DNA from 3 places in the Saccharothrix sp. 6-C genome. Region 1 is predicted to be linked to each of the others. Evidence: riboswitches for the same ligand, from Rfam matches in the RefSeq annotation. Region 1 holds a riboswitch; each other region holds the start of a gene.
The links. A riboswitch is a leader RNA that binds a small molecule or an ion and turns the genes downstream of it on or off. The one in region 1 is predicted to bind glycine.
Positions count from the first base shown of each region.

Region 2: another riboswitch for glycine. It lies ahead of gcvP (aminomethyl-transferring glycine dehydrogenase); the one in region 1 lies ahead of gcvH (glycine cleavage system protein GcvH).
Region 3: another riboswitch for glycine. It lies ahead of gcvT (glycine cleavage system aminomethyltransferase GcvT); the one in region 1 lies ahead of gcvH (glycine cleavage system protein GcvH).

Region 1 covers NZ_CP064192.1:7,436,548-7,444,105, reverse strand. The annotation lists gene IOD16_RS31875 (ABC transporter ATP-binding protein) at 1-861, opposite strand, end outside; gene IOD16_RS31870 (hypothetical protein) at 910-1,284, opposite strand; gene IOD16_RS31865 (hypothetical protein) at 1,290-1,472, opposite strand; gene ald (alanine dehydrogenase) at 1,816-2,922, opposite strand; glycine riboswitch at 3,118-3,212, shown strand; gene gcvH (glycine cleavage system protein GcvH) at 3,360-3,740, shown strand; gene IOD16_RS31850 (L-serine ammonia-lyase) at 3,745-5,109, shown strand; gene IOD16_RS31845 (glutathione peroxidase) at 5,157-5,642, opposite strand; gene IOD16_RS31840 (transcriptional regulator) at 5,639-5,953, opposite strand; gene IOD16_RS31835 (hypothetical protein) at 5,946-6,653, opposite strand; gene IOD16_RS31830 (ABC1 kinase family protein) at 6,685-7,558, opposite strand, start outside.
Region 2 covers NZ_CP064192.1:6,320,139-6,327,696, forward strand. The annotation lists gene gcvP (aminomethyl-transferring glycine dehydrogenase) at 1-2,520, opposite strand, end outside; glycine riboswitch at 2,676-2,766, opposite strand; gene IOD16_RS26475 (MerR family transcriptional regulator) at 2,875-3,441, opposite strand; gene IOD16_RS26480 (bifunctional nuclease family protein) at 4,004-4,477, opposite strand; gene ftsR (transcriptional regulator FtsR) at 4,621-5,286, opposite strand; gene garA (glycogen accumulation regulator GarA) at 5,301-5,762, opposite strand; gene gcvH (glycine cleavage system protein GcvH) at 5,876-6,259, opposite strand; gene IOD16_RS26500 (CDP-alcohol phosphatidyltransferase family protein) at 6,321-6,908, opposite strand; gene IOD16_RS26505 (hypothetical protein) at 6,990-7,232, opposite strand.
Region 3 covers NZ_CP064192.1:6,653,724-6,661,281, forward strand. The annotation lists gene IOD16_RS28040 (YciI family protein) at 1-157, shown strand, start outside; gene IOD16_RS28045 (RNA polymerase sigma factor) at 166-1,311, shown strand; gene IOD16_RS28050 (malonic semialdehyde reductase) at 1,324-1,929, opposite strand; gene glyA (serine hydroxymethyltransferase) at 2,009-3,274, opposite strand; gene gcvT (glycine cleavage system aminomethyltransferase GcvT) at 3,289-4,431, opposite strand; glycine riboswitch at 4,557-4,651, opposite strand; glycine riboswitch at 4,653-4,740, opposite strand; gene IOD16_RS28065 (DUF3817 domain-containing protein) at 4,804-5,106, opposite strand; gene IOD16_RS28070 (hypothetical protein) at 5,121-5,498, opposite strand; gene IOD16_RS28075 (helix-turn-helix transcriptional regulator) at 5,603-6,091, opposite strand; gene IOD16_RS28080 (hypothetical protein) at 6,293-6,454, opposite strand; gene IOD16_RS28085 (CaiB/BaiF CoA transferase family protein) at 6,857-7,558, opposite strand, start outside.

The DNA.
Region 1 (7,558 bases):
GGCCTTCTCCTCCTGGATGCCGTACACCGACACACCCGCCTTCAACGCCGTGTCGGCGACCTGCTTGGCCGCCACGCCGGTGACCGCGATGCGGCCGTCCGGCAGCTGCTCGATCGCGGCGACCCCGTCCTCGCGCAGCGCCGCGACCAGCGCGCCGGTGTCCGACGGCTGCACGAGCACGCGACCCTGCTGCCGGCCGCGCAGCTGGTCGAGCGACCCCTGGTACATGGTCTGGCCGCGGCTGACGATCACCACTTGGTCGACGGTCTGCTCGACCTCCGCCAGCAGGTGGCTGGAGATCAGCACGGTCCGCCCGCTGCGCGCGTAGGACTGGAGGAACGTCCGCAGCCACGCGATGCCCTCCGGGTCCAGCCCGTTGGCCGGCTCGTCGAGCACCAGGATCTGCGGGTCGCCGAGCAGGGCGGTGGCCAGGGCCAGCCGCTGCTTCATGCCGAGCGAGAACCCGCCCGCGTTGCGGTCGGCCGCCGCGCCGAGCCCGACCAGCTGGAGCACCTGGTCGGCGCGCGAGTCGGGCACCCCGATCGCGGCCGCGTAGACGCGCAGGTGGTTGCGCGCGGTGCGCTTGGGGTGGAAGCCCTGCGCCTCCAGCACCGCGCCGACCACCCGGGCCGGGTTGCCGAGCTGGGCGAACGGCCTGCCGTTGATCAGCCCGGTGCCCGCGGTCGGGGTCACCAGGCCGAGCAGCATGCGCAACGTCGTCGTCTTGCCGGCCCCGTTGGGACCGAGGAAGCCGGTCACCGAACCGGGTTCCACTGTGAAGCTGAGGTTCTGCACCGCTGCGACCGGACCGAACTGCTTGGTCAAGTTCTGCACCACGATGCGGCCAGTGCCGTCGTGCACGCGTCCCTCCCGAGTACTCCTACCGGGCGTCATCCTGCCCTAGGAGGGTCACTCGGGGAGGGCGTGGCGTGGTTTCGAGGCGACCCTCGGTATCTCGGTCGTCGTCTCGACGTCCTTCGAATGGCGCAACGTGCGCAACGGGCGGCGGCGTTCGCGGTGCGGCAGACCGTCGCCGATGAGGTGCTGGTGGGCCATCGTCCACACCTGGCACGGCCACTTCTTGTGCCGCAGGATGCCGGGGCACGCGCCGCAGCGGCCGTCGGGATCGGGTTGGTGCACGGTCAACAGCAGCCGCCAGCCGTCGGCCAGGCGGTGGATCTCGGACCGCGCGAGCGGCACCAGGGCGTCCGCCGCGCCGCTCTCGGCGACCTGGTCCAGCAGCGCCAGCCGGCGCAGCACGGCGGCCCGCAGCACTTCGTCCACGCCGGTCACATCCTGTCGGCGACTTGGTCGAGCAAGCGGTGCAGCCTGCGCGTCTGCGTGACCGACATCACAGCGGACTCGCCGGGCGGTGCGACCAGCAGAACTCGGTCGTCCTCGACGAGCACGGTCATCGACCGGTCCCGCCCGAACGGGTCGTGGCAGTCGATCCAGCCCTCGGGTTCAGCCATCTGCGCTCCGATCGGAGGTGGCGCGGCGGAGCGCCGCGCGAGCGGACGACCCCGCTCCGTAGCTGCGGGGTTCCCGCCCTGTGCATCGGTCGCGAGGGCGTCGTGACTTACCCGTTATCACCCAAGTTCACTCGATTGCTTGAGCGCGCACACAGCGTGTCGCCACCGCCGGGCGAAATGTGCGCCGGATCGGTGGGGTCGCTGGGCAGGGACCCCTGTTCCCGGCTAAGATTGGTCACGCGGCCCGCTCCCAGTGACCCCCAGGCTGGTTGAGCGGGCCGTCTTTCTCACCGAAGGGCCCCGCTCACAGCACGTGAGCGGGGCCCTTCGCGGTAGCGGGGTGTCAGAGGTCGACCGGCGTGTGGGTCATCCCGTGCGCCTGCGCGACCGGCAGGTTCGTCAGCAGGCCCTCGTGCGCGTTCAGGCCGAGCGCCAGCGACGCGTCCGCCCGCAGCGCGGCCTCCCAGCCCAGGTCGGCCAGCGCCACGGCGTACGGCAGCGTCACGTTGGTCAGCGCGTAGGTCGACGTGCGCGGCACGGCGCCGGGCATGTTCGCCACGCAGTAGAAGACGGTGTCGTGCACCTGGTAGGTCGGGTCGGCGTGCGTGGTCGGCCGCGAGTCGGCGAAGCAGCCGCCCTGGTCGATCGCGATGTCCACGAGGACCGAGCCGGGCTTCATGTCGGCCACCAGGTCGTTGCCGACGAGCTTCGGCGCCTTCGCGCCGGGCACCAGCACCGCGCCGATGACCAGGTCCGCCTCGCGGACGGCCTCCTCGACCGCGTACCGGTTGGACGTCACGGTGCGCAGGCGGCCCTGGTAGAGCGCGTCGATGTGGCGCAGCCGGTCCACGCTGGTGTCCAGGACCTGCACGTCCGCGCCCATGCCGACGGCGATCGCCGCCGCGTTGAGGCCCGCCACGCCGCCGCCGATCACGACCACCCGCGCCGGGTGCACGCCCGGCACGCCGCCGGGCAGCACGCCGCGCCCGCCGGACGGCTTCATCAGCGAGTACGCGCCCACCTGCGGCGCGAGCCTGCCCGCCACCTCGGACATCGGCGCCAGCAGCGGCAGGGCGCCGTTCGGCGTCTGCACGGTCTCGTAGGCGACGGCGGTGGTGCCGGAGTCCAGCAACGCCTGCGTCAGCGGCCGGTCGGCGGCCAGGTGCAGGTACGTGAACAGGACCTGGCCCTTGCGCAGCCGCGGGTACTCCTCGGCGATCGGCTCCTTGACCTTGAGCACCAGGTCGCCCTCGGCCCACACGTCGTCCGCGCCGGGCAGCACCTTCGCGCCCGCGGCCAGGTACTCCTCGTCGGTGATGGCCGAACCGAGGCCCGCGCCGGCCTCGACCACCACGTCGTGGCCGCGCTGGGTCAGCTCGTGGGCGCCCGCCGGGGTCAGCGCGACGCGGTACTCGTGGTTCTTGATCTCACGGGGGACGGCGATCCGCACGGTGGGCTCCTTCGGCCGTTGTTACACCAAAGGTCCGGTAACGGGTATTCGGTGTCATCGTGCCGCCGGCACCAACGGGCCGGTTCGGCGTTGTGCTGATCGAACAAGCCCGGTGGCGCGTTGACACCCGTCGGGCCCGGCACCTAGCGTGCGGGCCAACCAACTGAACATCGGCCGCGGCGCGCCAGGAGCGCCGGAACCCGCGCGGGAGAGACCTCGGTGAACGTGCCGGGGCGCCGAAGGAGCAAGTACCCCGCACACTCTCAGGCAGCGAGAACCGCTCGGGTGAGGCGACTCTGGAAAGCGCGCCCAACCGCGCGCACCCACGGTGCAAGCCGGGTCGGACCGACGGTCAGCCGTCGCGACACCCCGGCGAAGCTCTCAGGTCCCAGGACAGAGTGGGGCTCTGGTGGACCTTGCCGTGAGGGAGCGCTGTCGTGACTTATCCGGACAACCTGCTGTACACGCCAGAACACGAGTGGGTGGACTGGGCGCCGGGTACCCAAGAGCCCGTGGCGGTCGGCATCACGTCGTACGCGGCGGACTCGTTGGGTGACATCGTGTTCGTGGAGCTGCCCGAGGTGGGCGCCGTGGTGACGTCCGGCCAGGTGTGCGGCGAGCTGGAGTCGACCAAGTCGGTCAGCGACCTGTACGCGCCGGTCAGCGGCGAGGTGGTGGAGGTCAACCCGACTGCCGTGCGCGACCCCTCGTTGATCAACAACGACCCGTACGGGGCCGGTTGGCTGTTCAAGGTGGCCGTGACCGACGCGTCCGGGCTGCTGACCGCGGTGAAGTACGCGGAACTGACCGGGGACTGACGTCATGGCGATCAGCGTGTTCGACCTGTTCTCCGTGGGCATCGGACCGTCGAGCTCGCACACGGTGGGCCCGATGCGCGCGGCGATGATGTTCGCGCAACGGCTTCGGCCCTCGGCGGCCTCGGTCGACCGGGTGCACGTGGAGCTGTTCGGCTCGCTCGGCGCGACCGGGCACGGGCACGGCAGCCCCAAAGCGGTGCTGCTCGGCCTGGAGGGCTCCCGGCCGGAGGAGGTCGACCCCGAAGAGGCCGAACGGCGGGTGGCGGAGATCCGCGCCACGGGACGGCTGCGGCTGGCCGGCGCGCGGGAGATCGCGTTCACCGAGGACACCGACCTGGTGATGCACCGGCGCAAGTCGTTGCCGCTGCACCCCAACGGCATGAGCTTCACCGCCCACTCGGGTGCCGCCGTGGTCGACTCGGCGGTGTACTACTCCGTCGGCGGCGGGTTCGTGGTGGACGACACGGCCACCGGCGCCGACCGGATCAAGGCCGACGAGACACCGGTCGCGCACCCGTTCCGGACGGGTGACGAGCTGCTGGCGCGGTGCCGGGAGACCGGCCTGTCGATCAGCGAGGTCATGCTGGCCAACGAGCTGTCGTGGCGCGACGAGCGGTCGGTGCGCTCGGGGCTGCTGGGGATCTGGGAGGTGATGCAGCAGTGCGTCGAGCGCGGCTGCACGCAGACCGGCGTGCTGCCCGGTGGCCTGAAGGTGCGGCGGCGCGCGGCCGAGATGCGGCAGCGGATGACCGCCGAGCACTACGCCACCGACCCGTTGCGGGTGATGGACTGGGTGACGCTGTTCGCGTTGGCGGTGAACGAGGAGAACGCCGCCGGCGGCCGCGTGGTGACCGCGCCGACCAACGGCGCGGCCGGCATCGTGCCCGCCGTGCTGCACTACTACACCCGCTTCGTGCCGGGCGCGTCCGACGACGGCGTGGTGCGGTTCCTGCTGACGGCGGGCGCGGTCGGCGTGCTGTTCAAGGAGAACGCCTCGATCTCCGGCGCCGAGGTCGGGTGCCAGGGCGAGGTCGGCTCGGCGTGCTCGATGGCGGCGGGCGGGCTGGCCGAGGTCATGGGCGGCACGCCGGAGCAGGTGGAGAACGCGGCCGAGATCGCCATGGAGCACAACCTGGGGCTCACGTGCGACCCGATCGGGGGACTGGTCCAGATCCCGTGCATCGAGCGCAACGCGTTGGCGTCGATCAAGGCGATCACCGCGGCGCGGATGGCGTTGCGCGGCGACGGCTCGCACTTCGTCTCCTTGGACAAGGTCATCAAGACCATGCGTGAGACGGGCAAGGACATGAAGGTCAAGTACAAGGAGACGGCCCGCGGCGGCCTGGCCGTGAACGTCATCGAGTGCTGACCTGGGGCGTGGGAGGCGGTGGACGGCCGCCTCGCACGCCCGCCTGGTCAGGGCAGGACGGCCTCGATCGCCTTGACGACGGCCTCGTCCTCGGGCTCGGTGCGCGGCCGGAACCTCGCGACGACCTCGCCGGACGGGGCCAGCAGGAACTTCTCGAAGTTCCACTGCACGTCGCCGGCCGCGCCGTCGGTGTCCGCGAACGCCGTCAGCTCGGTGTACAGCGGGTGCCGGGACGGGCCGTTCACCTCGACCTTCTCGAACAGCGGGAACGTGACGCCGTAGGTGGTGGAGCAGAACGTGGCGATCTCCTCCGCCGTGCCCGGCTCCTGCCCGGCGAACTGGTTGCACGGGAACCCGACCACGGAGAACCCCTGGGCCGCGTACCGCTCCTGCAACCGCTCCAGGCCCTGGTACTGGGGCGTCAGCCCGCACTTCGAGGCGACGTTCACCACCAGCACCGCCTTGCCGGCCAACTCGCCCAGGCTCGACGGCTCACCGGACAGCGTGCGCAGCGGGATGTCGTGGATGCTCATGCCCGCGAGGCTACGTGCCGTTCGACGAGCGCACGCAGGGCCGTCATCTCCGCCGCCAGCGCGGTCACGCCCGCCGCCGTCACCCGGACCCACGTCCGGGGCCGCTTGCCGTCGTACCCCTTCTCCACCGAGACCAGCCCGGCCTGCTCCAGCACCGCGATGTGCCGCGACAGGTTGCCCGCGGTCAGCTCCAGGGTCGACCGCAGGTAGCCGAACTCGACCCGCTTCGCCTCCGCCGCCACGGTGAGGATGCCCAGCCGGTGCTTCTGGTGCACCACGTCGTCCAGCGACGCGGTCGGGTGCTCAGCCACGCCGCAAACCCGCCAAGCCGCCGACGACGAGCACCAACCCGGGCAGCACGACCACGCTGCCCAACGACCACGTGCTGGGCGTGACGCCCTCCAGTGGCGTGAAGCCGGCGGACACGCACAGCGCGACCAGGTACGCCGCCGTGATGGTGGTGAACCGGGTGCTGCGCTCCACCGCCGCCAGCACCACCAGGCCGAGGCCGATGGCGATGAACTGCCCGATCGCCGGCTGGTCGTGCTGGAGGACCGCCGTGCCCAGCACGGCCGCCGTCAGGGTCGCCGCGCGCGGCGCCTTCCACCGCCACAGCACGGTCGCCGCGGCGAGCACGATCAGCCCGACCGCGGTGCCCGAGGAGAACCTGAACGGCAGGTGGTCCAGGGCCAGGCCGACCACCGGGCCGCCCAGGCCGATCGCCAGCGCGCCGAGGTAGCCCTCGGTGGACGTCTCGATGCCCACCCGCGCGCCACGTCCGCGGTACCACCACACCGTCGCGAGCCCGCCCACCACCAGGACGGCCGTCCAGTACACGCCGAGCGCCACTGGGTGCCGCACGTCGAACCCGCGCGACGCCGACCCCGGCGCGTGCAGCGGCACGGCCAGGAACGACGCGACGCCGAAGAACAGCAGCGGGAACGAGTAGGCGTGCCGGTCCTCCCGCGCCCGGCGGCGCAGCTCGGCCAGGTCACCCAGCAGGTCTGCCACCCAATCAGGTTTGCACCGCAAACCGGCCACGTCAACCGCGTGGCCGGAAGATGGTCACCACCACCCGCAGCCCGAGCAGCACGCTGATGACCAGCAGGTTGTAGCCGAACACCTGGAACAGCGAGATGTCCGGACCGACCCGCGGCCCGCCGTCCGCGCCCAGCAGCAGCACCGCCATCACGCCCGCCGTCGCGCCGAGCACGGTCAGCATCACCTGGTGCAGCAGCGAGACGATGAACTGCCGGTCGCGCTCGTCGGCGAACAGCCGCATGCTCAGCCCCAGCCGGCCCTGCTCCAACGCGCTGGAGATCCGGTCCGCCCGCCGGGGCAGCCGCCGCAGCATGGGCAGCACCGCGTGCAGCTCCTCGGTCACGGTGCGCTTCAGCGACTCGGGTGTGAGGTGCGCGCTGAACTGCTTGTCCGCGAACGACCGCGACTCGACCACGATGTTGAAGCCCGGCGACAACGCGGCCAGCGTGCCCTCCACCGTGGCCAGCGCCCGGAACACCGCCGCGATCTCCGGCGGGATGCTCAGCCCGTACCGGTAGACCAGCTTGAACAGGTCTCCGAACATCTCGACGTCCGGCCGCATCCCGGTGCTGAGGTGCCGTGCCATGAACTGCCCGAGCGCGCGTTCCAGCTGCTGTTCGTCGATCTCGTCGGGCCGCGCCACCAGCTCCAGCAGCGCGTCGCGCAGGCCGGCCGGGTCGCCGTGGTCGATGGCGAGCAGCAGCTTGCCCAGCGCGGACCGCAGCTGCGCGTCGATCCGGCCGACCGAGCCGAAGTCCAGCATGCCGAGCCTGCCGTCACCCAGCAGCATGATGTTGCCGGGGTGCGGGTCGGCGTGGAAGACGCCGTTGAGCATCACCTGGCGCAGCAGCGCGTCCAGGAGGGTGCGGGCCAGC
Region 2 (7,558 bases), 1.1 Mb from region 1:
CAGCCGCTTCGCCACGTCGTCCACCGTCACACCGGTCGCCTTGGTGATCGGCCGCAGGTCGAGGATGCACTCGTGGGCCACGAAACCGCCCTCGCCGGTGTAGAGCACGGGGAAGTGCTCGTCCAACCGGCGCGCCACGTAGTTCGCCGCCGCCACCGCGGTCAACGTCGCCCGCCGCAGCCCGTCGCCGCCCATCATCCGCACGTACGCCCACGAGATCGGCAGGATCGACGCCGAACCCCACGGCGCGGCGCTGATCGGGCCGACACCGGTCGCCGGGCCGGCCGCCGGCTGGAGCGGGTGGTTCGGCAGGAACGGCGCCAGGTGCGAGCGCACGCCGATCGGCCCGACGCCCGGGCCACCGCCGCCGTGCGGGATGCAGAACGTCTTGTGCAGGTTCAGGTGCGACACGTCCGACCCGAACTTGCCGTACCGCGCCAGGCCGATCAGCGCGTTGAGGTTCGCGCCGTCCACGTACACCTGGCCGCCCGCGTCGTGCACCAGCCCGCACACCTCGCGCACGGTGTCCTCGTACACGCCGTGCGTCGACGGGTAGGTGATCATGATCGCGGCCAGCGAGTCGCGGTGCGCGTCGATCGTCGAACGCAGGTGCTCGACGTCCACGTTGCCGCGGTCGTCGCACTTGACGACCACGACCCGCATCCCGGCCATCACGGCGGAAGCGGCGTTGGTGCCGTGCGCGCTCGACGGGATCAGGCACACGTCGCGGTGCGAGTCGCCGTTGGCCAGGTGGTAGGCGCGGATCGCCAGCAGCCCCGCGAACTCGCCCTGGCTGCCCGCGTTGGGCTGCAACGACACCGCGTCGTAGCCGGTCACCTCGGCCAGCCACCGCTCCAGGTCCGCGACGATCGTCAGCAGGCCGGCGGCGTCCGACGCGGGCGCGAACGGGTGCAGGTCGGCGAACTCCGGCCACGTCACGGGCTCCATCTCGGCCGTGGCGTTGAGCTTCATCGTGCACGAGCCCAGCGGGATCATGCTGCGGTCCAGCGCCACGTCCTTGTCCGACAGCGCGCGCAGGTAGCGCAGCAGCGCGGTCTCGGAGCGGTGCGCGTGGAACACCGGGTGGGTCAGGTAGTCGCTGGTGCGGCGCAGGTCGGCGGGGATGCCGTCGGCGGTGTCGGCGTCCAGGCCGTCCACGTCGCCGACCGTCACGCCGAACGCCTGCCACACCGCGACGAGGTGCTCGCGCGTGGTGGTCTCGTCGCACGCGATCGACACCACGTCCTCGTCGACCTGCCACAGGTTCACGCCGAGGTCGCGGGCGGCGGAGACGACGGCGGCGGCGCGGCCCTCCACACGGGCGCGCACGGTGTCGAAGAACTCGCCGTGCACGACCTCGACGCCGCCCTCCAGCAGCCCGGCGGCCAGCACGGTCGCCATCCGGTGGGCGCGGGTCGCGATGGCCTTCAGCCCTTCCGGGCCGTGGTACACCGCGTACATCGACGCGATCACCGCGAGCAGCACCTGCGCGGTGCAGATGTTGCTGGTCGCCTTCTCCCGGCGGATGTGCTGCTCACGCGTCTGCAGCGCGAGGCGGTAGGCGAGCGAGCCGTCGGCGTCCACGGACACGCCGACGAGCCGGCCGGGGAGCTGCCGCTCCAAGCCCTGGCGCACGGCCATGTACCCCGCGTGCGGCCCGCCGAACCCGATCGGCACGCCGAACCTCTGCGTGGTGCCGATGACCACGTCCGCGCCGATCTCGCCCGGGGGGCGCAGCAGCGTCAACGCCAGCAGGTCGGCGGCGACGACGGCCTGCGCGCCGGCCTTGTGGATCTCCTCGACGACCGCCGCGTGGTCGCGCACCACGCCGGACGCGCCGGGGTAGGACAGCAGCACGCCGAAGAAGTCGCCGCCGAGGCCGAGGCCCTCGATGCCCTGCGACAGGTCCGCGGTGACGATCTCGATCCCCAGCGGCTCGGCACGCGTCTCGATGACGGCCAGCGTCTGCGGCAGCGTGTCGGCGTCCACCACGAACTTGGTCGACTTCGACCGTCCCGCGCGGCGGACCAGCGTCATCGCCTCGGCGGCGGCGGTGGACTCGTCCAGCATCGACGCGTTGGCCAGCGGCAGACCGGTCAGGTCGGCGACCATCGTCTGGAAGTTGAGCAGCGCTTCGAGGCGGCCCTGGGAGATCTCCGGCTGGTACGGCGTGTACGCCGTGTACCAGGCGGGGCTCTCCAGCACGTTGCGGCGGATCACCGGCGGCGTGGTGGTGCCGTAGTAGCCGAGCCCGATCATCTGCGTCATCGGGCGGTTGCGCGCGGCGAGGGCGCGCAGCTCGGCCAGCGCCTCGGTCTCGGTGGCGGGCGCGGGCAGGTCCAGCACCAGGTCGCGCTCCCGGATCGACTCGGGGACGGCGTGCTGCGCCAGTTCCTCCAGCGAGCCGACGCCGATCACGTCGAGGATGCGGGCCAGCTCGGCGGGCCGCGGGCCCACGTGCCGGTCGGCGAACGGGGTGCCGTGCTCGAGTGCGGCGAGGGGGATGCGGTCCTGCGTCATCGGTGCTGGCCTCCAGGGCTCCGGACAGACTTCTGCCGTTGCCCTCCCCCTCTGTCTTCTGCCCGGCGTCGGGCGCCTGAGAGCTTCACCCGGCTGTCGGGTTTGCACCGTCGGCGGGGTCGGTCGGTGGTGGCCGACCCGCTTTCCAGAGGCGTCTCACCCGCACGGTCCTTGCGCCTGAGAGGTTCCGGGGAGGATTTGCTCCTTCGGCGCCGAGACTGGCTCGGACTCTCCCGCACGGGATAAAGCGACTACGCGCGAAATCGTACCCGGCAGGTGGGTGAACGGCACCGCCGGCGCGACGCGGATCTCACCGCGTGGCGCCGCTCGTCACCTGCCCGCCGGCAGGCCCGGTCAGCCGATGGCCCTGGTCCGGCGGCGACGGGACAGCTCGTCGTTGGCCGGCTCCACGATCTCCGCGCCGTCCGCCCGTTCGGCGGGGAAGTCGTGGATCGTGCCGCTGATCTCCCGCATCGCGCCGGAGACGGCGATCCCGAACACCCCCTGGCCGCCCTGGAGCAGGTCGACCACCTCTTCCGGCGACGTGCACTCGTAGACGGTGGTGCCGTCGCTGAACAGCGTGATCCGGGCCAGGTCCTGCACGCCGCGGCGACGCAGGTGGTCGACCGCGACCCGGATGTTCTGCAACGAGACACCGGTGTCCAGCAGCCGCTTGACGACCTTGAGGACCAGGATGTCCTTGAACGAGTAGAGCCGTTGGCTGCCGGAGCCCTGGGCACTCCTTATCGTCGGGTTGACCAGCCCCGTGCGCGCCCAGTAGTCCAGCTGGCGGTAGGTGATGCCCGCGATCTGGCACGCGGCGGGGCCGCGGTACCCGACCAGTTCGTCCGGCAGCGAGGAGTCCGGGAACAGCTCACCCTGTTCGCCGGATCCGGCCCGGATGGGCGCTTCCTCGACCACGCCTGCCTCCCCTCGGTCCGGTCACGACGACCGGCGACCAACGTGAAGCCGCCGCGGTGTCCGAATCACACCGTGGCAATTCACCTGAGTTCGACGGTAAGACCGCCTAGGGGGCAGGTCAACGCGACGCGCGGGACGTGTCTGACCTCAACGTGAGGTTGAGGTTGAGAGAGTCGGCCGTCGTAAGCCATTCGGGTGACGTTTAGTGATCGTTTAGCCGATCAAGGTTGACGTTGTGTAACCCAGCCGCGTGACCCTCGGAGGGATCACGTGGACCCGATCCACAACGGACCGCACACGCCCGCGAGACGCCGTTCACGGCTCGGGACCGCACGGCTCGGCCCTTCACGACACCGCCCGACCCCATCGGTCCTGTCAAGCACCCGACCCGCTTGTCCCCAGCCGGGCGTGACGCCACCGAGAGGCCGATCCCCGGGTGCGCGGAGCGGACGGACGCGGTCGCAGGGGCCGGCGGGCATGCGGGACTCCGGACCCCCGGACCGCGGCCACCGATCGACCTGGAGCGGGGCCCGGACCCGGACCCGGGTGGACGGACGCTGAACTACGTGTCCGCGCCGCGGAAGTCCTCGGGCGAGACGGAGTCGAGGAACTCGCGGAACTTCTCGACCTCGTCCTCCTGCTCGTCCGGGATGATGAGGCCGGCTTCCGCCAGCACCGACTCCTCCGCGTGGATCGGCACGCCGATCCTCAGCGCCAGCGCCACCGAGTCGCTCGGCCGCGCGGACACCCGGATGTCGCCGTCGAAGACCAGCTCGGCGAAGTACGTGCCTTCTTGCAGGTCCGTGATCCGCACCTGCTCCAACTGCCGGCCGAGTGCCCCGATGACGTCCTTGAGCAGGTCGTGCGTCAACGGCCGGGCAGGACGGACACCTTGCTGCTCCAACGCGATCGCCGTGGCCTCGACCGATCCGATCCAGATCGGCAGGTACCGTTCGCCCTCGGTTTCGCGCAGCAGCAGGATCGGCTGGTTGGCGGGCAGTTCCACCCGCACGCCGACGACGCGCATTTCGCTCATCGGGTCTCGCCTCCCTCAGCGCGCTGAAATTCTGGCGTCCCCGCTACCAACGAGGATCCCCCACGTACTCTTTCGACGCTACCCGCCAAGCGGGCCCTGTGCGCAACCGCCCGCCCGCTTCCGATCACGATGCGGACACGCGTTCACCTCGGCGAAACCGGGCGTCCGACGACGTCACGCAGGCCCACCTTCACCAAGAGTGTGTGCAGCGTTACGGACAGCGCCGCCAACTCCCGCACGACCTCGTCACGTTCGCGCGGTTGGCGCCCCGCGCCGACGACCTGCTCCACCAGCCCGACCTCGCGGTCGGCCGCGGCGCGGAACGGGCGCAGGTGGCGCGCCTCCAGCCCGTGCTCGGCCATCGCCCGCACGGTGGACGCGATCTGCACCGCCTCGTGGTCGTAGAACCCGCCCGCACCCGGCCTGATCAGGCCGTGCTGCTCCAGGTCCGCCAACACGCCCGGCTCGATGCCCGCTCGCGCCAGCAGGTCTTCGCGGGTGACCCGGTGCCCGGCGGCCGGGGTGAGGTCGACCCCGCGGGTCGCCTTCTGGTCGGCCGCGTCCAACTGCTCCTTGATGACCTTCAGCGGCAGGTACCTGTCCCGTTGTGCGGACAGGACGTACCGCAGGCGGTCCACGTCGGCGGACGTGAACTGCCGGTACCCCGAGGCCGTGCGCGCCGGGCGGACCAAGCCCTCCGACTCCAGGAATCGGATCTTGGAGATGGTGACGTCGGGGAAGTCGGGCCGCAGCTGGGCCAGCACCGCCCCGATGCTCAACACCCCGCGTGGCCGCCCGGCCGCCGTCACCGGAGCCCCATCGCTCAGGCCCCCTGGCCCCCGGCGCCCGGACCGGTCAGGAACACGAGGCGGAACTTGCCGATCTGCACCTCGTCGCCGTTCGCCAGCACCGCCTGGTCGACGGGCTCGCGGTTGACGTAGGTGCCGTTGAGGCTGCCCACGTCGATGACCACGAACTCGCCGCCCTCGCGGCGGAACTCGGCGTGGCGGCGGGAGACCGTCACGTCGTCGAGGAAGATGTCGCTGTCGGGGTGCCGCCCCGCGCTGGTGGTGTCGCGGTCCAGCAGGAACCTCGACCCCGCGTTGGGGCCGCGCTTGACCACGAGCAGCGCCGATCCGGCGGGCAGTGCGTCGACACCCGCGACGGCCGGCTCCTGGGCGGGCGCCTCGGCGCCCTCGACCTCGGCGAGGAAGTCGGCCCGGAAAACGGAGGTCCGCTCCGGGGACTGCTCGGGCGGAACGCCTGGCCCGTCGTTCGTGCTCACCTGAGCTCTCCTCCTGCTGCTGGAACCGTCGAGACCGCTAGAACCTATCGTGCCCGAACCCTGGTCTGAGGAGCGGCTCCCCCACCGACCGAAGAGCCGCCGGAAGATCGACGTCACTCCGCGGCCGCCAGCTCCTGGTACGCGGCGGCGTCGAGCAGGTCGTCGACCGCGGAGGGGTCCTCCAGCCGCAGCTCCACCATCCACCCCTCGCCGTACGGGTCGGAGTTCACCAGGTCGGGCTGCTGGTCGAGCGAGTCGTTGCGGGCCACGACCTCGCCGGCGAGCGGCGCGTAGATGTCGGACACGCTCTTGGTCGACTCGACCTCACCCAGCGTCTGCCCGGCGGCGACCTGCTCGCCGAGTTCCGGGAGCTGGACGAACACGACGTCACCCAGTTGTTCCTGGGCGTAGTCGGTGATGCCCACGCGCACGGTGTCCTCACCGGTGCGCAGCACCCACTCATGTTCCTCGGTGTACTTGAGCTCCTCGGGAATCACCGCGGTGTGCTCCTTCAATGACGGTGGATCAACGCTCCGCCGGATCTTCCCACGTCGGCGTTCAGGCCGGCGCGACACCCGGCCGTCGGCGCATCGCGAGGGTGAACTGGTAGACGTACAGCACGCCCGACCACAGGTACAAGGCTCCTCCCCAGACCATGAACGCGTACGCCACCGGACGGGCGATCTGCGCGGCGGTCGAGGCGCCCTGGGCGAGCAGGAGCATGGGGAACGCGTACAGCAGGTTGAACGTGGCCGCCTTGCCGAGGTAGTTGACCTCGAACGGGCCGTAGCCGCGGGACCTGAGCACGGGCAGGCACACCCCGACCACGAGCTCGCGGCCGACCAGCACCGCCGCCACCCACCAGGGCACGATGCCGCGCACGACGAACGCGAGCAGCGTGGCGAGGATGTAGAGGCGGTCGGCGGCCGGGTCGAGCAGGGCGCCGAGCTTGCTGGCCTGGTCGAGCCAGCGGGCGATCTTGCCGTCGAGCCAGTCGGACAGGCCCGCCGCGACGAGCACGACCAGCGCCCAGCCGTCGGCGTGCGGCCCGAGCAGCAGGTACAGGAACAGGGGCACGCCGAGCAGCCGCAACACGCTCAGCGCGTTCGGGATGGTCAGCAGCCGGTCGGCTGGATCGTGCGACACGTCCGCACTGTAGATGGCCGCCCGGCGTGCACCGGTGGTCGACTCGCGGTGCGGGCCCGGCGGGCTCGCGCGCGGTCCCGCTCAGTTGTTCGACCGGGTGCGGCTCCAGCCGCGGCGTTGGAGTTCGTCACCGCTGAGCGCCTGCGGACGACCTCGGTCGTCGACGCCGACCCAGCGGGCCCGGAAACCTTCGAGCACGTAGGCGTGGCCCTTGCTCCAGACCACGCTGCACGGGGCTGTGGGCAGCGGCGCCGCGCCTGTGGCGCCGGCACGCGCCGCCCCGCGCTTCGCGGGCTCGGACTCGGTTTCCGTTCTGGTGCTCATGTGAAATCCCTCCACCGGGGTTGTCGCTCACGGCTCTCGCGGCGTTATCCCCGTCACCCGATTCTGCGCGACTGTGGTCGAGACCACCTCCTCATCCGTGCCCGGTCTCGACCGGCGGGCGGTTGCGTCGCCCAGTTGCGCGCGGCGTTCGGGAACGCTTCCCCCGAGGTGTAGCCCGCCCTGGCGGTACCAAACCGTTCACCGTCCGTCGTCCGCCGCACACCGAACGGCCCACTACACTGGGACCTATCAGGGCGCCACCCACGCGGCTTGTGGTGTCGCCACGGGCTACGTACGGTGGGCGGCGCAGCGGTTGAGCCAACAGC
Region 3 (7,558 bases), 780 kb from region 1:
CATCGCCGGGTGGATGGTGATCGACGTCGACAGCTACGAGCGGGCCGTCGAGCTGGCCGGCGAGCTGTCGGCCGCCCCCGGCGCCGGCGGCAGGCCGATCCACGAGTGGCTCGAGCTGCGCCCGTTCCTGTCCGCGCACCAGGCCACCGCGGAGTGACGTCCGGAATGGACGCGCTCCTGCTCCGGAGCCTCACGCCGGGCGTGCTCGGTGTCCTCGTCCGCCGCGGAGCCGACTTCGCGGCGGCCGAGGACGCCGTGCAGGACGCGCTGGTGGAGGCGGTCCGCGCCTGGCCGGACGACCCGCCCCGGGACCCGAAGGGCTGGCTCGTCACGGTGGCGTGGCGCCGGTTCCTCGACGCGAGCCGCGCGGACGCCGCCCGGCGCCGGCGCGAGGACGTCCTCGACGAGGAACCGGCGCCGGGGCCGGTGTCCACGGTGGACGACACGCTCCAGCTCTACTTCCTGTGCGCCCACCCGTCCCTGACGCCGTCGTCGGCGGTCGCGCTCACGCTGCGCGCCGTCGGCGGGCTGACCACCCGCCAGATCGCCCGGGCGTACCTGGTGCCGGAGGCGACCATGGCGCAGCGGATCAGCCGGGCCAAGCGCACCGTCGCGGGCGTGCGGTTCGACCAGCCCGGCGACATCGCCACCGTGCTGCGGGTCCTGTACCTGGTCTTCAACGAGGGCTACTCGGGCGACGTCGACCTGGCCGTCGAGGCCATCCGGCTCACCCGGCAGCTCGCGGCGGCGATCGACCACCCGGAGGTGGCGGGGTTGCTCGCCCTCATGCTGCTGCACCACGCCCGGCGCGCGGCCCGGACCGCGCCGGACGGCAGCCTGGTGCCGCTCGCCGAGCAGGACCGCGGCCGGTGGGACACCGGGGCGATCGCCGAGGGCGTCGCGATCCTCCAGGCGGCGCTGTCCCGCGACCGGCTGGGCGAGTTCCAGGCGCAGGCCGCCATCGCGGCGCTGCACGCCGACGCGCGGACCGCCGAGGAGACCGACTGGGTGCAGATCGTCGAGTGGTACGACGAGCTGGCCGGCCTGACCGACAGCCCCGTCGTCCGGCTCAACCGCGCGGTCGCCGTGGGCGAGGCCGACGGGCCGCGCGCCGGGTTGGCGGCGCTCGCGGCCCTGGACGACTCGCTGCCCAGGTACACCGCGGTGGCGGCGTACCTGCGCGAACGCGACGGCGACCTCGACACGGCGGCCCGGCTGTACGCCGAGGCGGCCCGCCGGGCGACCAACCTCGCCGAAGTCGCCCACCTGACCCGTCAGGCGGCCCGGCTCAACGGCCGCCGGTCCCGCTGACGGGCGAAGGGCTCAGACGATGCGGACGGCGTCGGCGAAGTCCAGGCGCGGGTTGCGCGGGTGGGTGCCGGTGTGGTCCGGGTGTCCGATGTTGACGATCACCAGGGGCAGCTGCCCGGTGTCGGCGAAGAACTCGCCGCGCACGCCTTCCGCGTCGAAGCCGCTCATCGGTCCCGCGGCCAGCCCGGCCGCGCGGACGCCGACGATGAAGTAGCCGACCTGGAGCAGCGCGCTGGTCTTGGCCGCCTCGGTGCGCGCCGCGTCGTCCGCGAACGCCGCCTTCGCGCCCGGGAAGTGCGGGAACGTGGTGGCCAGGTGCTCGTGGAAGTCGGTGTCGGCGGCCAGGATCGCGGTCACCGGCGCGGCGACGGTCTTGGCCCGGTTGCCCTCGGCCATGTGCGGCGCGAGGCGCGCCTTGGCGTCCTCGCCGCGGACGAACAGCACGCGCAGCGGCTGGCTGTTCATCGCCGTCGGACCCCACTTCACGAGGTCGTAGACGGCGCGGAGCTGCTCGTCGGTCACCGGCTCGTCGGTGAACGCGTTCGCCGTGCGGGCCTCGCGGAACAGCAGGTCCTGTGCGTCGCGCGGCAGTGCCAGCGCGTCGAGGGTCGCGGTCATGGTGCCTCTTTCGGTTGTCCCGTACGCGGGTTGCGCACGGGACAACCTCCAGTATTGGCGAGCTATTTCGTGTCGTCGTTCACAGGGTCGGGTACAGCGGGTGCTTCGCGGCCAGCACCTCGACCCGCGACCGCAGCTCCGCCAGGTCCGGCGAGGACCCCAGCGCCGCCGCGATCACGTCCGACACCTCGGCGAAGTCGGCCGCGCCGAACCCGCGCGTGGCCAGCGCCGGCGTGCCGATGCGCAGGCCGGAGGTCACCATCGGCGGGCGCGGGTCGTTCGGCACCGCGTTGCGGTTGACCGTGATGCCCACCTCGTGCAGCCGGTCCTCGGCCTGCTTGCCGTCCAGTTCGGACCCCACCAGGTCCACCAGCACGAGGTGCACGTCCGTGCCGCCGGTGAGCACCTTCACACCCGCCGCCGCCGCGTCGGGCTGGGACAGCCGCTCGGCGAGGATCTTCGCGCCCTCGACCGTGCGCCGCTGGCGGTCGGCGAACTCGGGCGACGCGGCGTGCTTGAACGCCACCGCCTTGCCCGCGATCACGTGCTCCAGCGGGCCGCCCTGCTGGCCGGGGAACACCGCCGAGTTGATCTTCTTCGCCAGGTCGGCCTCGTTGGTCAGGATCACGCCGCCGCGGGGGCCGCCGAGGGTCTTGTGCGTGGTCGTGGTCACCACGTGCGCGTGCGGCACGGGGCTCGGGTGCAGGCCCGCCGCCACCAGGCCGGCGAAGTGCGCCATGTCGACCATCAGGTACGCGCCCACCGAGTCGGCGATCCGGCGGAACTCGGCGAAGTCCAACTGGCGCGGGTACGCCGACCAGCCGGCCACGATCAGCTTCGGCTTGTGCTCGGTCGCCAGCCGCTCCACCTCGGCCATGTCGACCCGGCCGTCGGAGTCCGACACGTGGTAGGGCACCACGTGGTAGAGCTTGCCGGAGAAGTTGATCCGCATGCCGTGGGTGAGGTGGCCGCCGTGCGCGAGGTCGAGGCCCAGGATCGTGTCCCCCGGCTGGAGCAGGGCGAACATCGCGCACGCGTTGGCCTGCGCGCCCGAGTGCGGCTGCACGTTCGCGAAGCCCGCGCCGAACAGCGCCTTGACCCGCTCGATCGCCAGCCGCTCGATCACGTCGACGTTCTCGCAGCCGCCGTAGTAGCGGCGGCCCGGGTAGCCCTCGGCGTACTTGTTCGTCAGCACCGACCCCTGCGCCTGGAGCACCGACACCGGCGTGAAGTTCTCCGAGGCGATCATCTCCAGCGTGCTCTGCTGCCGGTGCAGCTCGGCGGCGACGGCGTCCGCGACCTCCGGGTCGAACTCCGCGAGGGAGGTGTTGAAGTGCTCGGACATGTGTGGGGTCTCCCTTACGAGGTGCGCTTGTAGAAGGGCAGTGCGACGACTTCGACCGGCTCGTGCCTGCCGCGGACGTCCACCGAGAGCCGCGTGCCCGGCTCGGTGTTGCCGACGGTGACGTACGCCATCGCCACCGAGTAGCCCAGGGTCGGCGACAACGCGCCGCTGGTCACCTCGCCGATCCGGGCGCCGGAGGCGTCCAGCACCGGGTAGCCGTGCCGCGGCGCGCGGCGCGAGGCGGTCTTCAGGCCGACCAGCACCTGCTCGGCGCCCCGCTCGGCGACGGCGGCCAGCGCCTCGCGGCCGACGAAGTCACCCGGCTTGTCCAGCTTCACCACCCGGCCCAGGTTCGCCTGGAACGGCGTGCGGTCGCGGCCCAGCTCGTTGCCGTACAGCGGCATGCCCGCCTCCAGCCGCAGCGTGTCGCGGCAGCCGAGGCCGGCGGGCTTGAGGTCGTGCGGCGCGCCCGCCTCGAGCAGGGCCTGCCAGACGTGCGCGGCGTCGTCCGGGGCGACGAACAGCTCGAAGCCGTCCTCGCCGGTGTAGCCGGTGCGGGCCAGCAGCACGGGCTTGCCGGCGACCTCGGTCGGGTACGACGCGTAGTACTTCACCGCGGCCAGGTCGGTCGGTGTGAGGCCGGCGAGGATGGCGGTGGCCTTCGGGCCCTGCACGGCGAGCAGCGCGTAGTCGGTCGAGGCGTCCGTGACGGTCGCGTCGAAGCCCTCGGCCCGCTCGACCAGGGCCGCGTGCACGACGGCGGCGTTGGAGGCGTTGGCCACGACGAGGTACTCGTCGTGGCCGGCCGACGTGCGTCCCCCGGCGGTGGGCGCGGAGGGGTCGAGGCGGTACACGATCAGGTCGTCGATCACCCCGCCGTCGGCCTCGCAGATCATCGTGTAGCGGGCGCGGCCGACGCCGATCGCGGACGCGTGGCCGACCAGGGCGTGGTCCAGCGCGGCGCCCGCCTCCGGGCCGGTGAGCAGGATCTCACCCATGTGGGTCAGGTCGAACAGGCCCGCCGACGTGCGCACCGCGTGGTGCTCGGCCAGCTCGCTGTCGTAGCGCAGCGGCATCCGCCAGCCCGCGAAGTCGGTGAACATGGCCCCCAACGCCTCGTGTTCGGCGTGCAGGGGCGTGCGGCGGCTTTCCATCAGGCGGGCCCTCCCTGGGTGCGGACATGCCGATGGGCCGACCGGTCGGGTCGACGGGCGGGCACGTCCGAGAGATTCACGAGCGAAAGGATGACACGGTCCACCGGAGACTCCTCGTCGAGTGAGCCTCCCCCTCTGCCATGAGCCTGAGAGCTTCGCCACCGGGTGAGGGCGGCTTGCACCGTGGGCGAGGCGCACCGGGTGCGCCTGCTTTCCAGAGTTGCCTTCGTCGCGCGGTACCTGGGCCTGAGAGATTCCGGGGAGGAGTTGCTCCTTCGGCGCCCCGCTCGGGGACTCTCCCGCGCGACATCGACGGCCGTGTTCAGTTGGTACCGCCAGACGCTAGGGGTGCCCGGCGGGCGGGGTCAAGCCCGGTCACAGGCTCTTCTCGGCCCGGACGCTCTCGACCACCTTGCGCTCGGCGTAGAACGACACGAACGGGATCGTGCCCGCGAGCAGCACCAGCACCGTGCCCTTGATCGACCAGCGGGACTTGAGCGCGAGGTCGACGGTGAGCACCAGGTACACCGCGTAGAGGAAGCCGTGGATGGGGCCGATGACCTGCACCATGCCCGCGTTGCCGCCCGCGTACTTGGCGATCATGCCGACCACGAGCAGCAGCAGGCCGACACCGACCACGTAAGCCATGAACCGGAACCTGGTCAACGCGCCGCTCATCGCCCTACCTTCGCTCACCGCTGGTCCCGCGCGTTGAGTTCGGCGAGCATGCGGTTGTAGGCCGCGAGCTCTTCGTCCTCGTCGTCCCGCACGGGCGCTCTGACGGGCTCAACGGTAACGACCGGCCGCGACGGCGCGGCCACCGGCTCCGGCGCGGCCTCGTCGGCGGCCTCGGCCCGGCGGCGGGCGTCCAGCCTGCGGATGCGCCACACCATGAACGCGGGGAAGAGGCCGAACAGCGGCCACTGGAACACGTAACCCAGGTTCTGGAACGTGCCGCCGGCCTGGGAGAACCGGTCCCACTGCCAGTAGGCCAGGCCGCAGCACACGACCAGCGACGCCAGGCAGACGGCCCCGATGGCCAGGCGCTGGGGGGTGATGAGGCCTCGCACGCCTCAAGAGTACTTCGCACGGGGCTGGGGCTCCCCGCACGGGAGCCCGCACCCTCCACGGTGAGGGCTCCTCGACCTCAGGAGCCCGCCCCGACTCGTCGGACCTAGGCCACGCCGTCCCGGCGTTGCCTCTGCAACCTGGCCACGCACCAGGCCGCCGCGCTACCCCGACGCAGGTGCTGGAGCACCGTCATCGGGCCGAGGCGACGACCGAGGTCGGCGGGCGAGAGCCCGGCCGCCCGGTAGTCGAGAGCGCGCTGGTCCAGCGGGCTGATGCCCGCGTCCCACCACTGCTCCGCCTCGGACAGGTCGCCCACCAGCTGCCAGTAGCTGGCGGCCGCGGCGAGCAGGGGCTCGGGCACCTCGGGCGCCCGCTTCCGCATCGCCGCCACGTACGCCGGATCCGCGGACTCGACCTTCACCAGGCCGCGGGGACCGCCATTCGCCCGCTGCACCGGGATCCCCGGCGCGGACGGCGGCGCTTCCGCGAGCCACGCGTCCTTGATCCGGTTCACCTCCTGCAGCTCGGCGTCGTCCGAGCGCTCAGCCGCCCACTGCCGCAACAGCTCGTCGACTCCGGAGTCCTCGACCATTCTGCCTCCTCATCGGTCGAAGATCAGCCAATGCGACGCACCGTATTAGCGGGTACCGACAACCGCTAGACCCTGGTTTGTCAAAAACCCTGTTACCAGGGCGTTATAGCCCTCATTCCACCCGTACGGTGCAACGTTCGAGGGCCGTGGTCACCGATCGTGACCGCATTGAGCGGAGTTCGCGGGGCTGCCGCGCGTCCCCTAGGCGAAGAGGCTGCGAACGAAGGTGATGATCGACTCGGCGCCGGACTGGAGCCACCCGACCGCGGTCCGCACCGCTTCGGCGGACTCGTTCGGCTGGGTGATCAGGAGGAACAGCACCAGCGCGACCGCCGCCAGCGTCACCACCTTCTTGACGTTCACTGATCGGTCTCCGTCCGTCCGACTGGGAGGTGCGGCCGTGCGCCGCACCGGTCGTGTCAACGGCCATGGTCCCTCATTCACCCGGATGATGACGATCGAACCCGCCGCCGTCCCTCGACCGGTCGCACGAACACCACGCAACCACGCCTGAGGGACCCCGAGCGTCACCCGAACGGACGATCAAGGGGACCAGTGGTCCCGCCGATCACCAAGGTACGGGCCACTCGCCCACCCCCTGGCACGGACACCGAGGTTCTTCAGACACTGCCACCTCTGCACAGCCCATCACCTGATTGCGCCGAAGCACGCACCGAGCGTGACAAAGGTCGATGACGGCTGCCTCTCATTTCCGTTACCCCTTCAGGTGATTTCGCGCGCCTTTTTCCTTGCTCGATCGGGTCATCACCCGATCACGCCGGACGCCCGCAGCGCGGCGATCTCGTCCTCGCCCAGCCCCAGCCCGGTCAGCACCTCGGCGGTGTGCTCGCCGACCGCGGGCGGCGGGGTCGGCGTGGCCGCGGGCGTGCGACCGAAGCGCGGCGCGGGCGCGGGCTGCGCCACCCCCGCGACCTCGACGAACGTCCCCCGCCCGGCGTTGTGCCCGTGCCCCGGCGCCTCCCCCGGCGCCAGCACCGGCGCGAGGCACGCGTCCGTGCCCTCCGCGAGCGCGGCCCACTCGTCCCTGGTCCGGGTCGCCACCGCGGCGGCGATGCGGGCCCGCAGCTCCGGCCAGTTCGCCGGGTCGTGCCGGCCGGGCAGCCCGGCGTCGGCGAGCCCCAGCACGACCAGCAGCTCGGCGTAGAACTTGTCCTCCAGGGCGCCGACGCTGACGAACCCGCCGTCGGCCGCCTCGTACACGTCGTAGAACGGCGCGCCGCCGTCCAGCAGGTTCGTCCCGCGCGCGCCCGGCCAGGCGCCCACCGACGACATCCCGTGCACGAACGTGGTCAGCAGCGCCGCGCCGTCGACCATGGCGGCGTCCACCACCTGCCCGCGCCCGGACCTCCCCCGCTCGTACAGCGCCGCCAGCACGCCCAGCGCCAGCAGCAGCCCGCCGCCGCCGAAGTCGCCGACGAGGTTGAGCGGCACGGTCGGCGGCGCGCC